2 regions of the Photobacterium sp. HL06 genome follow, and region 2 is predicted to be linked to the other one. Evidence: riboswitches for the same ligand, from Rfam matches in the RefSeq annotation. Region 2 holds a riboswitch; the other holds the start of a gene.

Region 1 (7,124 bases), 530 kb from region 2:
ATACAAAAACATGTACTTGAAGTACGGATTTACTTCCGGGCATGGACAAGAGCCGTGTTTCGCCCGTCAGTATTGCATTTATCGATAACAACCATGAGGTTTCAGGATGTCCATTAGGTTGTCAAAGACTGTATTTTGCTTTCTATTAATTACGCTATGGATTGCTATTTCACCGCCAACGCTGGCCTACGAAACGACACTTACCCTTGAAGGCCAAGACACGTCAGGACAGCACGTCACCGTTACACTGACCCGCTCTCAAATTGAACAACTTCCGCAAACTAGCCTTACTACCCACCTTCCCTGGATCAATGGCCAGTCAGAATTCAAAGGAGTAAAACTTACAACCCTACTTGAAACCTACCAGCTCAAGCCTTCACAAATCATGATGAGTGCCCTCAATGACTACTCAGCTTCCGTCAGCTGGCAACACATCGAGAAATACGAACCGATCATTGCTATCCGGAAAGACAACCAACATTTAAGAATCCGTGATTACGGCCCCTACTGGCTCGTTTTTTCTATCGACCAATACCCTGAACTTAGCCAGAGGAAGCACCTGGCCAAAATGGTCTGGCAACTGGAAACTATCAGAGCGGAATAACCTATGGTCCGAAACAATGTGATAGCGGCAAAAAAGAAATGGATAAAGCTGATGTTATACATCATCACTCCATTGTTAATAATCACTACCTTGGTTGCTGTCAACCATTTGAAAAGCAACTCGGAAGTTGTATCCAAAACTCAAAACGAAGCTATTTGGTTTGTCCTCCAGCTGACGAAAGAATATTCCGAGTTTATCTATCAGCTGCAAAACTACCAATTTGGCAAAAGCGACCATGACGAAATGATGGTCCAATTCGAAATACTCTGGAGCCGCTATAACACTATCGTAGACAACAGCATGATTATGCATCTTGATCATTTCAATGGTGCTCTGGAAAAGATCAATTCACATTTTGAACAGCTTCAGTCCCAGGAGCCTCGGCTACTTGATCTGCCCTCTAGCCATGAAACTCAGGCCTTGCTACAACTATTCAGAGCTGACTATGAAGAACTGATCGTCTTTCTCAACTATAAGTTCCGGCTTGCTAGCGGAGATTTGGAAGATAGGATCAGGGCGATTTCTGAAGTCGAAACAGTTATTCGCTACCTGCTGATCACTACCCTGCTCATGGGAGCCCTGATGGCGTATTTATTACTCAGGGAGTCACGGTCTCACCATAATCTGGCAATTAAAGACTCTTTAACCGGTATCTACAACCGCTTGTGGCTTAACCAAAAATTGCATGACTTAGAACAACTGAACTCTACATTCAGCTTTTACCTTATTGATTTAGATGGCTTTAAGCGGATCAATGATACATTAGGCCATCACGCCGGTGATGAGTTACTGATAGAGGTCGCCCGCCGACTTTCCGGTTTAGATTGCAACAACTATTATGCGGCTAGAATGGGTGGTGACGAGTTCGCGATTATTGAGCTTTGCCAACCAACTGGCGACAGTGGGTCGTGTATCAGCAAGCAGCTCACAGGGATCTTTAACAAACCAGCGATGTTTGCAGGGGCATTTCATTCAATTTCCGCCAGTATTGGTGTGAGTCAATTTCCGAAAGGCGCCAAGTCAATCTCTGACGTTCTCAAGCAGGCAGATTTCGCTATGTATGAAGTCAAGCAGCAAGGGAAGGATGGCCTGCTACATTACCAGTCACTTTCTTCATTGCCAGATGGCCAGCGTGTCATAGACCGAAAGCAGCAAGTAAAAAAAGTCACCTAACAAAAAAGCGGTCAAATGACCGCTTTTTTAATACTGCGAGTTCAACTCGCTGCTAACAGTAACTCTTACATTGCTGCCGCGTAGATACCTGAAATTTCTTCATGAGTTGCTTGTTTCGGGTTAGTGAAGCCACAAGCATCTTTCAGTGCGTTATCAGCAAGAATTGAAATATCTTCATCCTTCGCGCCTAGCTCTTTAAGACCAGCAGGGATACCAACATCTTTAGATAGTACCTGAATCGCTTCCAGTGCTGCTTCTGCACCCTGCTCAGCCGTCATGCCTTCTACGTTAACACCCATTGCTTTTGCAACATCTAGCAGACGCTCAGGACAAACCTGCGCGTTGTAGCGCTGAACATGTGGTAGCAATACTGCGTTACATACGCCGTGTGGTAGATCGTAGAAACCACCTAGCTGGTGCGCCATTGCGTGCACGTAGCCTAGAGAGGCATTGTTAAATGCCATACCTGCCATGAACTGGGCATATGCCATTTGCTCACGCGCTTCTAGGTTCTGGCCATCTTCTACTGCAGTGCGTAGGTGCGCCTGGATCAGTTCGATTGCCTTGATAGCAACAGCATCGGTAATTGGTGTTGCTGCGATTGAAACGTACGCTTCGATAGCGTGAGTCAGTGCATCCATACCTGTAGCAGCTGTTAGCGATGCAGGCTTAGCAAGCATTAGCTTAGGGTCGTTAACAGACATTAGTGGTGTTGTGTTCTTATCAACAATCGCCATCTTGATGTGACGCGCTTCATCAGTAATGATGCAGAAACGGGTCATTTCAGAAGCAGTACCTGCCGTTGTGTTAATTGCAATTAGTGGCAACTGAGGCTTAGCAGACTGGTCAACACCTTCGTAGTCACCAATCTTACCGCCGTTAGCGGCAACAAGTGCGATACCTTTTGCACAGTCGTGTGGTGAACCGCCACCTAGAGAGATAACAAAGTCACACTCGTTAGCTTTTAGCAGTTCAAGGCCCGCTTCAACGTTACCGATTGTAGGGTTTGGTTGTGTACCATCGAAAACAACAGATTCAACGTCACGCTCAGCAAGTAGATCGGCTACCTGCTTCACCATACCGATTTGGCTTAGGATTTTATCAGTAACGATCAGCGCTTTTTTAAAGCCTTGTGCTTTTACCGCATCTGCCGCTTCAGTTAGGCAGCCTGCACCCATTAGGTTTACTGTTGGGATAAAAAATGCACTACTCATGTTGATTCTCCATAATTATCAAATACTAATTACTTTAACCGGCTAGACTACCCAATTTGCAATGGGTTAACCCGTTACCTGTAATGAGTATCTTGAATACCCCGTTTGGGCTAGGTGCTAATATCTAACACTGTCAAAATGTGCAACAATTTGATCTCGGACAAGTTATGAAACGCACTAACACATTCACGTTGTATTTTTTGAATTTGATCACCTTTTCTCTATAAAATACTGCCTTATTGTTTATTGACAGAAACATTATCTTTCATATCGTCATATATTGGGGTGAAAAAATGGGAAGCAACGCACAAAAAAAAGCGCCGAACAATGTCAGCGCTTTCATTAGTGTTTCATATATCAATCAGTCTTATTGAAGGATCCAGGCATCTTGCCATGCCGAACCAAATCCTGGTTCGTAGTGGATCGCTGAGTTGATATTGCACCAGCCACCTTCAGGGTAAGGACGGCACTGGTAAGTATTGCCATCTCGGCCTAGAACGATTGTCTCGCCTGGTACATACTGGCCAATACCATCGGGATAAACATAGTCGTAATCACCAGAGCCGGATTGCTCTTTGATAGTGATAGATTTCGATTCAATCAATTTAGGCTGAGCATCTTGCTCTGCCGCATAGATTTCAACTGTAAAATCACCGGTATAAGGTGAGAACATTGTCACCGCAATTTGGCTATTATCAACAACACCACTGCCATAGGCAGCCTGTTCGCCCGCACTATCAACCAGCTTCATGTCGATCCGGTAACGCCCTTCAGAATGAACTTCTGCTTCGATAACAGCCAAGCCTTCACTATTCTGGGTATACTCAGATTTCAGCCCTCCCACAACAATTGGCTCTGGCTCAATCACATCGCCATCACGCACATCTAGCGCATAGCTATAATTGGCGTTGGCCACAAACACCTTGTTGGCATACAGATCACTTGGGGCATATACGATCTCACCAGAAGCTTGTTCAATACCAACCTGTACTATCGCACTGTGCTTTTGATTCACTTGTTGTGCCAGCTCATAAGACCAGGCATTGACATCTTGGTTGGCTGCTGTAACCAACAGCTTTTCAGACACGAGCTCTTGGTTGCCCTGCGCAGAGAAAATACGGAACCAGATGTTATCACCCTCCTCAGCAGTCACACCCGGTTTAACAAATGCCCCAAGAGGTGACCACTCTGGCAATGGAGCATCACCGTCAAACTTAATGTCACTACAGTTATAGAAGCCTTCGCCGGCAGGATCATCACGCTGCCACCGGGTAACGAGTGTCGCCTCACCTGCCCGGCCAGCTGGCAAAGTGACATCCATGTAATAGTAGTTACCACCATCAACATTGATCTTTTCTATGTTGCCAAATTCCTGGATCAACTCAAGATCATCCCAATCCAAGCGGCTATGTGCCGCGTTATAGCCCGGTTTAGTCAGGTATATTTGCCAATGGCTCGGATTATGAGGTGCCGTCGCGCGGTACTTCAAGGTAAAGGTTTCACCTGCCTGCATGTCTGTTCGCTGCCAATGTTGAGAGGCAACACTCATACCGCTTTTTCGCTCATCGCCACCAGAACAAATCAGGCCATCCTTAACAGCCGCCTTTACCGCATCCATATTGGTGTAGTCTTTCACCAAAGTGGCAAACTCATTGACCTGAACGACAGGATAGGTGCCTGATTCTTGAAATGAAGCCCGGCAGGCTTCGTTTGGGATTTGTGAACCATCTGATGCTCCCCAGTGACCGCCATCTTCCTGGCAAATCACCTGACGCGCTTTTGGAAAGTCAGCCCAGCCATGAGCACTCGCGTGAATTGGGATTAATGCAGCCAGCACAGAGCTTGCTGCAAAGGAAAGAGTCATTATTTTTTTCATTTTATTAGCTTCCAATTGAATGTATGGGAAGCCAGCTATTTGGAGGCAAACTTACTACTGCTTTTTATTCCTACCAGGTAACTCCGCTGCCATATAAATAACAAACACATCCGATGAGATCACTATTTCTTTAGGCCGGTAGTTTTGCGTCAGATCTTTTCAGAACCTTTGCCTTTAGCTGACAGGGTATTTATAGGCATAACGTTTCAGTTATCAAAAACTGTAATTAAATAATGGAATCATCGTCCCAATACTATTTAATTTTTATTAGTGAAAAATCACCTTTATAACTCAAAAGGATACCACACAGGCAACTTATTGAAATATCAGATGACCCGCTTAGCTATTATTACCCATTAGTTCATTCCCGCAACCAATAGGTAATGGCTAACCAAGAGCAATAATGTATGTTTCAATACTAACAATAACCACTAATACTAAAACCATTAGCTTCCAAAAGCGTAGTGGATTACGTTGGATTAATGGCGATTCTTTCAACTCACTGAGTATTTTTTGGTTAGGTGTCGATAGATCCTGAATAAACTCAGATATCACCTGGTAGCGGATCTTTGGTGAAGGGTGGCATACTTTTTTTAATACCAAATCCAGCCAGGCAGGTAAGTCAGGTCTAAACTGAATAGCTGAAATATAATCGTAATGCCGAGTCTTTTGTCTATCAAACACCTGTGAACATTGAGCCTTGTACGGAATATCCCCTGTCAGCATTTCATAAACAATAACCCCAACCGAAAACAAATCTGAATAAGCCGTTGCTTTTTCACCAGCCAGGTATTCAGGTGCAATATAATCTGTTGCGCCAACAGGTACGTCTTCCTTTATAGCTCCGGCAATCTCATCAAACCCTTCAACCTGAGCAGTACCAAAGTCGATAAAAACAGCTTTCCCATTCTCGGTTAATATTATGTTCTCAGGTTTTAAGTCACGGTGCACAATCCCCATTCGCTGAAAGAATCGAATTGGTTTAATTAATTCAGAAGCAATTTCTCGGACTTTTTCTAAGCTCGGTCTAGGATTATCAATCATCCACTGCCTGAGGGTTTTTCCTTCCACATAATCGCAAACATGGTACAAGAAAGGAGATGAATCCGCATAACGATGTATTTTCATTATCGAAGAATGGCTGATCTGCCTGCCAACCCAACCTTCTCGAATAAACCCTTGCAGATAAACAAGATCTTCTGAAAAGTTTGGCGACGGTGCTTTTAACACATAGCGTTTTTGGTCGAAATGGCTTCTGGCCAAATAGACATGGCTCCGGGTCCCGCTATGGAGCACTCTGATGATCTCGTATTGATCGATCGTATTCCCTTCAGCCAATACGGGGGGAATGACCCTTTGGGTTAATTCCCGACTCGTCTCCTGAAGGTTCTCTTGTGGAAGCGAATCAATTTTTACCAGCAGGCAGGTTAGATTATCATCGCTGCCATTTTTCTGGGCATACTGGACAATCAAATGTGCCAGTTCTTCCGCGGCCAGTTCCGCTCTCGACAACAGCCCCTCTAATTCTTGCTTCGTCAACCAATCATGAAGGCCATCTGTGGTAAGTACCAACACATCGTCTACTTCAACGGGCTCTTGCTTGTAATCCACATCAAGCCGGCTATCCATACCCAGCGCACGGGTTAAAAAGTGACTTTTCCCCCCTTGCTTTCGGCTGTGATCTTGAGTGAGCTGAGTAAGGTTTCCACGTCGGTAGCGGTAAATACGGCTATCGCCAACATGGATCAAATGCGCGGTATTGGATTTGACAATCACACTGCTGAACGTGCTCACTAAGCCGTTGTGCCGTAGATCACTGTGCTTTCCATGATGATAGAGCCAACTATTGAGGCTAGTTAACACCTTCGCCGCTGCTTTTCTCACCCCCCAGCTATCTGGCGTACTGTAATAATCATCAATAAACTGGGTGACGCTGGTATGGCTCGCCTGCTGCCCGTGATCACTGCAGCTAACACCATCGGCAATACACGCCACTACCCCTTTATACTTCACTACGCTTTTTCGCGGTGAGTGCTTCACTGCGAAGGCATCCTGATTGGCTTCCCGACATCCTGCACTGGAGAAACCACCCACCGAGACTTGCAGGCTATCAGTCGGTACTTCTGCTACATCCATTGTCATTGCCATCGGTATTCCCCTGAAAGGCAACGTGGCCACCCTGCATCCGGGTTGGCCACATTAACCAAACTTCAACTAGCTTTTCGCCACGTCAATCATGGTTACACTGCCATCTTCG
Region 2 (7,124 bases):
TGCTGATGAGTTGCTGAAAAAGATACCGCTATTATCTGCGACACCAGCAGGTCAAAACAAAGCATTGGCAACCATTGACGGCACAGCGCTGATTGGCGGCCTTGGCTTGAAGAGCCTGAGTGAAGCTGAGCGTTTGAATAACGTGTTCTACAACTGATCCTCAACCTAGATACGGCTATCTATGCAATCAAGAATTATGCAGATCCACCGCATGCCTGTTAGTGTTGTTTTTCCACTGGGCTTTTTACTACTTGCGATCGCTATCATCTCCTCGGTGGTTGTCGGGCCGATGGCAATCAGCTTTTCTGACAGTGTTAAGGTGCTTTTGCCATGGCAATCTGATCTTCCGGCCCACATTCAGATCGTTATCCATCAGATCCGCCTGCCACGTACCCTGCTGTGTATGGCGGTTGGGGCAATACTTGCCCTTTGCGGCGCGGTCATGCAGGGGCTGTTCCGTAATCCCCTGGCAGATCCCGGTATCATTGGCGTGTCTGGCGGCGCTAGCCTTGGTGCCGCCCTTGCCATTGTTGTTTTTGCACCGCTGGCAACATCATTCCCGCAACTGCTAACTCTTGGAACGGTACCGATTTTTGCCTTTATTGGCGGTGCGGCCAGTACTTATCTTGTCTACCGCCTTGGCACAGATAAAAACGGCACTTCTGTCACTGTCATGCTGCTTGCCGGTGTTGCTATTGGCGCCTTGTCAGGTGCCGCCCTTGGGTTGATGAACTACTATGCTGATGATCAGGCTCTGCGCGATTTGTCTCTCTGGAGCATGGGTTCACTTGCTGGTGCGACATGGCCAGGGATCATACTTGCTTTTGTTACCCTAGGTAGCTTGTTGTTTTTGTTCGACCGCAATGCCAATGCGTTAAATGCTTTCTTGCTGGGCGAAGCCGAAGCTCGCCATATGGGCGTAAATGTTCAGCGGTTGAAAAGGCTGCTTATTTTGCTCTGTGCCGCGGGGGTCGGTGTCACGGTCTCATTAACCGGTGTCATTGGCTTTATCGGCCTAATTATTCCCCATCTAGGAAGAATGCTTACCGGGCCGAATCACAAAACATTGCTGCCATTGTCGGCACTACTTGGCGCGTTAATCCTACTCATCGCCGATATGCTGGCTCGTGTTGTCGCCGCCCCGGCAGAATTACCCGTCGGGATCATCACAGCTATTCTCGGCGCACCATTCTTTATCTTCCTACTTATAAACCAAAAGGGAAGAATGTCATGAACACTGCAACAGAAAAGAACAAGCCTGCTGCTATCGAAGCCAAAGGGCTGCACCTGACGTTGGGTGGAAAAACACTGCTGAGCAACTTCAACTTAACCATTGCCAGCGGCGAACTAACCGCCCTTCTGGGCCCCAATGGTGCCGGTAAGAGTACGTTGCTCAAGGTACTGTGTGGGGAAATCGATGCAGGCGGCGAAGTGTCCTTCTTCGGTAAAGCACGTAATGAATTCAAGCAGGCAAAGCTTGCCAAGCACTTAGGTGTATTGCCACAGCACAGCAATTTGAGTTTTGCTTTTACCGCACAAGAAGTGGTAGAGCTCGGTAGCCTGCCACTGCAAATACCCAATGTGCAAACCAAAACAATCGCCACTGAGAAAATGAAGCTTGTTGATGTGCTGTCGCTCAAAAATCGGCTCTACCCTTCCCTATCCGGCGGTGAAAAGCAACGGGTGCACTATGCACGGGTGCTTACCCAGTTAAGCCAGGCAGGCAAGCAGTGTATGCTGATGCTCGACGAACCGACCTCGGCGCTCGATCTCGCCCACCAGCATAGAACTCTGCAAGTCGCCCGAGGCCTTGCGCAATCGGGGGCTGCCGTGATCGTAGTGATCCATGATCTGAACCTAGCGGCTCAATATGCTGATCGCCTTGTTATTATCAATGAAGGTAAGATCCAGGCTGATGGTCCCCCCCGACAAGCATTACAGAAAGACACGATCAGCCGAGTCTATGGCTGGCCCGTACACATCGGCGAGCACCCAACCGATAACTATCCTGTTGTGATGCCTGCGATCTCGTCTGCAGAGTTATCAAAAGCAGTATAAGTTAATCCTATTTTAGCAGGACAGCCTCAGCCCAAAAGCTGAGGTTTTTTACTTGCCAGAAAGCAAAATCATCGAACCAGATTGCACGTCATATGCACTAAATTGTTGTAAAATTGCGGTGAGTTTGTTGATATCTATCAAGAATTACAGGGTTGGGATACAGAAACGTTGCACTGTGCGCTACACTCAGTAGAATGTGAACGCAAGCGATTACACAATGCAACGTCGGGAAAGACGAGAGAACAAGGCCGCTCGTGACTGAAGCGGCTTTTTGGCGTTTTTGTACGCTGTACCAAACAGAACAATTATCTGGATACAGTCAGATAATTACTCTGTTTGGTACTTTCAATTACAAGTGATTATGAAATGGTCGGCTCTGACCTCTGATCTTAAATTATTAGAAGAATAAGTATGGCAACGATTAAAGATGTTGCACGTATGGCTGGTGTATCAACCACAACAGTTTCTCACGTGATCAACAAAACACGCTTTGTTGCAGAAGCAACACAGAAAAAAGTATTAGCGGCCGTAGATGAACTAAATTACGCGCCAAGTGCTGTTGCGCGAAGCCTAAAATGTAACACAACCCGCACCATCGGCATGCTGGTAACCAAGTCTACCAATCCATTCTTTGCCGAAGTGGTCCATGGGGTTGAAGAGCATTGCTATGGCCAAGGCTACACCCTGATCCTATGCAATACTGAAGGTAACCTAGATAAGCAACGTGACTATCTACGCATGCTCGCTGAAAAGCGTGTAGATGGCCTATTGGTAATGTGTTCTGACTTGGACGAGAAGCTGCTTGAACTCCTTGAGCGCAAGAAAGACTTACCAATGGTGATCATGGACTGGGGCCCGGAAAGCCCGCATACGGATAAAATTCAGGATAATGCAGAGCTCGGCGGCTACGTTGCAACCAAGTACTTTATCGAACACGGCCACACTAAAATTGGTTGCCTGTCAGGCCACTCAGACAAATCGACCTGCCAAGAACGTCTGAAGGGCTTTTATAAAGCGATGGGTGAAGCGCAGCTTAGTGTCAATGAAGACTGGCTGCTTGAAGGTGATTTCGAGTGTGAGTCAGCGGTTATCGCCGCCAATAAGTTCATTGAAATGAAAGAGCGCCCGACAGCAATTTTCTGCTTTAACGATATTATGGCAATGGCGCTGATCAGTACTTTCGAGCAGGCAGGCATACGCGTTCCTGATGATATTTCAATTATTGGCTATGACAACATCGACTTGGCACCGTACTTCTCTCCGCCCCTGACGACGATTCACCAGCCTAAGCGCCGCCTGGGCAAAACGGCGATTGAGATCCTGATGGAACGAGTCAAAGATAAAGAACATGAACGCCGTATTTTTGAGATGGCACCAGAACTGGTTGTTCGCAAGTCAGTCAAAGACTTGAACGCCTAATCAACCAAGTCGCAACCCATAGAAACCGATATTACTTATCGGTTTTTTTATGTCTTAAATGACGGTTGTGATGCATTGATTTTGAGGCAAATATATTTTTTGCCACTAAAAACATAGACATATTTATTGAAGCAATATCACACTTTTAAAAGTGGGAGCAAGTTCAAAAATATTATATGGGATATGCTTATTAAGTCACGAACAAGGCAAACCTCCCGAAAGGGTGGGACGCAAAGCTTCCGGCCTAAAAGTGGTTAGTTTTTCAACAACTAAGTCTCTTATGGTAGCGGGGTCGCCGATGGATCTAGCAAAAAGTCATGTCATGAATCCTGACATTATCCTGACATAACTTTTTTGTGAAATTTGCTAATCTGAAATCCTCGCTCTGTTGTTAGGTGACCCAAGAAATATTTCACCGAGAAGAAGCATGGACAAACCAGTACTTAAAGAATCATTACGATTATTCAGTTGTTTCGAGAATGTAAAGTCTCGCTCAATGTTTGGTGGCTTTGGCATTTTCGCGGGTGAAACTATGTTTGCACTCGTGGTAAATGACAAGTTACACCTTCGTGCAAATGCCGAAAATGAAAAAGAATTTAAAAAAGCAGGGCTTACACCTTATGTGTATAAAAAGCGCGGCTTTCCTGTTGTAACTAAGCACTACGCTATTCCAGAAGAATGGTGGAGTGAACCCGATAAAATTCTTTGCCAAGCTAAGCGTTCCTTTACTGCCGCCAAACAAGATAAAGAAACCAAAAGCAAATCAGGCCCAAGTCGTATTAAAGACTTACCAAACCTCCGTTTAGCCAACGAACGTATGCTGAAAAAAGCAGGTATTACTACGGTTGACGAGCTCTTTGAAGCCGGTGCCCTGAATGCTTACAAGGCGTTACAGCAGTCTCACCAGGAGTCGGTCAATATCGAGTTGCTATGGGCCTTAGAAGGTGCCGTAAGTGGCCAGCATTGGTCGGTCATTACTCAGCAACGCCGCTCAGAGCTCCTATCTGAGTTGCCATAGGTTAGAGACATCGATAAAAAAGAGGTGCTATGCACCTCTTTTTATTATCTGCACTCAAATACACACCCAAGACCAGTGAAATTAAGCACATTGCCGAACGAGCATATTGGTTTCGTTGTAAATTTATGCCCTCTCTTATGACAATTTTTTGTCATAGAACGTCAAATATTGATACCTCTCACAAAGCTGTTCATAAATGCATCAATATCCTTTTCTTCAATATCGGCATTAGTAGAATGAGGCTGTCGTTCACACAGGAGGTTGTCATGCACTGTTCCAAGCCTTTTCCTGGACAAGCAGACCAGATGTTCAAAGACAAGTTTTGCAAGTGGCCAAAGCTCATGCGTGCTCTGGTGATAATTAGCCTGATCCCCCCCTTTGCAATCTTGTTTATGGTTTATAGGCAACTTGCTCCGGTGGCAGCCCTTGACGATGCACTTACCCTCACGGCAGGTTTCAACCTATTATTGCTTTTCTGGGGGTTATTACTGAAAATCCGCTCAAGAAAGTACTGGTATCGCAACTACCATATTGGTAAAACCATGCTCCTAGCAATGCTACCTGTCATTGCATCCGGCTATATACTACTATCGCAACCGGATGTTCCGGATATGGCCAAACAACAGAAAACCCAAGCTGTTCATATTTCGCTCAACTAATAGAATTTAAAGAATTTTTTCGATTTCCTGAAATTTTCTTGCCCGTTATTCGGTCTCTGTCTCATACCAATCTAGTATTTTACCCGATCATTGCATCGATTAGATTGATATACTCGCTGTAGCATAAATTACAGCCAGACAGGCATCATTAAGGGGCTCATGTGCGTATTCCAGCCAAACAACATTATTCTTTTCTTATCAAGCCACTTCTTTGGCTGCAAAAGCGCCATTATGGCAACGTGCTAAACCCGGCATTGCTCTGGGGGCGACGTCCTACCCTATTCTGGCTTGTCGCTGGATTTTTCGGCTACCTCGATCGCAAGTCCTCCCCCGTAACACCCGTTGTCCGATCCTTAGTCTGCGTCCGGGTGTCACAGCTCAATGACTGCGCGTTTTGTGTCGATGCCAATGGAATGAAATTAGCCGAGCGCTGCGATTCCGTGGAGAAAATCAAGGCCCTTGCCAACTGGCAGCACAGCGAGCTTTTTGATCAGCAAGAGCGTGCCGTACTGGCCTATGTAGAAGCGATTACCATCACTGGTCAGCGCGTAGACGAAGCAATGATTGCACAGCTAAAACAGTGGTATGACGATGATGCGATTGTTGAGCTAACAGCATTAATCTCATTCCAGAACCTATCAGCCAAATTCAATACCGCGCTTGATGTACCGGCACAAGGATTTTGCTCACTGCCTATTCAGCCCGGTGATACGGACAAGTCCGGAGAGAAATCGTTAGCCTCTCCTTCCGACAATAAATAAAAGGTGAAGTCATGGACAGAAAAAAACTGCTACTACTCGGGACGATAACCAGCCTTATTGGTCTGTGGTTTGCCTTCGATCTTGGTCAGTACTTCACCCTTGAGCAGGCAAAAGCCCAGCAGGTTGCCCTGCAGGATACCATTGCCCAACAACCAATCTTGTCTAGTACGGTATATTTTGTCCTGTATGTGGTTGTGACGGCCCTGTCGCTACCTGGCGCGGCCATTATGACACTGCTTGGAGCGGCTTTATTTGGTTTCTGGTGGAGCCTACTATTGGTTTCTTTCGCCAGTACTATCGGGGCAACCTTGGCCTTCTTGTTCAGCCGCTTCATTTTACGGGACTGGGTCCAGAATAAATTTGGCCACCGCCTGGCTCCGATTAATGCAGGCATTGCCAAAGATGGTCCCATTTACCTGTTCACCTTACGCCTTATCCCGGTGTTCCCGTTCTTTGTGGTCAACCTGCTAATGGGGTTAACCCCGATTAGCACCCGTATGTTCTACCTTGTTAGCCAAGTCGGGATGCTGGCTGGCACCATGGTGTATATCAATGCCGGTACCCAATTAGGCGAAATTGACTCGCTAAGCGGTATCATTTCGGCACCAGTTCTGATCTCCCTTGCACTCCTGGGTGTTTTCCCTCTCGTTGCCAAATTTGTCATGAATATGATCAACCAACGCCGTGTGTATGCGAGCTGGCAGCGGCCTACACGATTCGATCAAAATATGGTTGTGATTGGCGCCGGGGCCGGTGGATTGGTCAGCTCTTATATTGCCGCAGCGGTAAAAGCCAAAGTAACACTCATCGAGCGTCATAAAATGGGTGGCGACTGTTTAAATACCGGCTGTGTTCCTTCAAAAGCGATCATTCGTGCAGCACATACAATGGCTGAAATTTCACGAGCGCAGGAGTTTGGTATTAAAACGAGCAAGCCAGAGGTAGATTTTGAACAAGTTATGGCACGTATTCACAACGTCATTGCCAAAATTGAACCGCATGACTCAGTAGAACGCTACTCCAAGCTGGGCGTCAACTGCATTAAAGGGGATGCGCGGATCCTGTCGCCATGGGAAGTCGAAGTCAATGGCGAGCGCATCACAACGCGCAATATCGTTATCGCCACCGGAGCACGCCCACTGGTACCCAATATTCCGGGGCTAGACACGGTCAACTACCTGACGTCCGATTCTATCTGGTCGCTCAAAA

The links. A riboswitch is a leader RNA that binds a small molecule or an ion and turns the genes downstream of it on or off. The one in region 2 is predicted to bind cyclic di-GMP.
Region 1: another riboswitch for cyclic di-GMP. It lies ahead of AC51G0_RS05615 (lytic polysaccharide monooxygenase); the one in region 2 lies ahead of AC51G0_RS07960 (TfoX/Sxy family DNA transformation protein).

Annotation. Positions count from the first base shown of each region.
Region 1 is NZ_CM183914.1:1,139,809-1,146,932, reverse strand. It holds gene AC51G0_RS05630 (putative pterin-binding protein) at 107-604, shown strand; gene AC51G0_RS05625 (diguanylate cyclase) at 608-1,777, shown strand; gene yiaY (L-threonine dehydrogenase) at 1,843-2,991, opposite strand; gene AC51G0_RS05615 (lytic polysaccharide monooxygenase) at 3,359-4,867, opposite strand; cyclic di-GMP riboswitch class I at 4,941-5,050, opposite strand; gene AC51G0_RS05610 (bifunctional protein-serine/threonine kinase/phosphatase) at 5,255-7,015, opposite strand; gene AC51G0_RS05605 (NarK family nitrate/nitrite MFS transporter) at 7,082-7,124, opposite strand, start outside.
Region 2 is NZ_CM183914.1:1,672,582-1,679,705, reverse strand. It holds gene AC51G0_RS07980 (heme/hemin ABC transporter substrate-binding protein) at 1-157, shown strand, start outside; gene AC51G0_RS07975 (FecCD family ABC transporter permease) at 197-1,234, shown strand; gene AC51G0_RS07970 (heme ABC transporter ATP-binding protein) at 1,231-2,058, shown strand; gene purR (HTH-type transcriptional repressor PurR) at 2,470-3,477, shown strand; cyclic di-GMP riboswitch class I at 3,673-3,777, shown strand; gene AC51G0_RS07960 (TfoX/Sxy family DNA transformation protein) at 3,905-4,495, shown strand; gene AC51G0_RS07955 (hypothetical protein) at 4,762-5,154, shown strand; gene AC51G0_RS07950 (carboxymuconolactone decarboxylase family protein) at 5,316-5,915, shown strand; gene lpdA (dihydrolipoyl dehydrogenase) at 5,927-7,124, shown strand, end outside.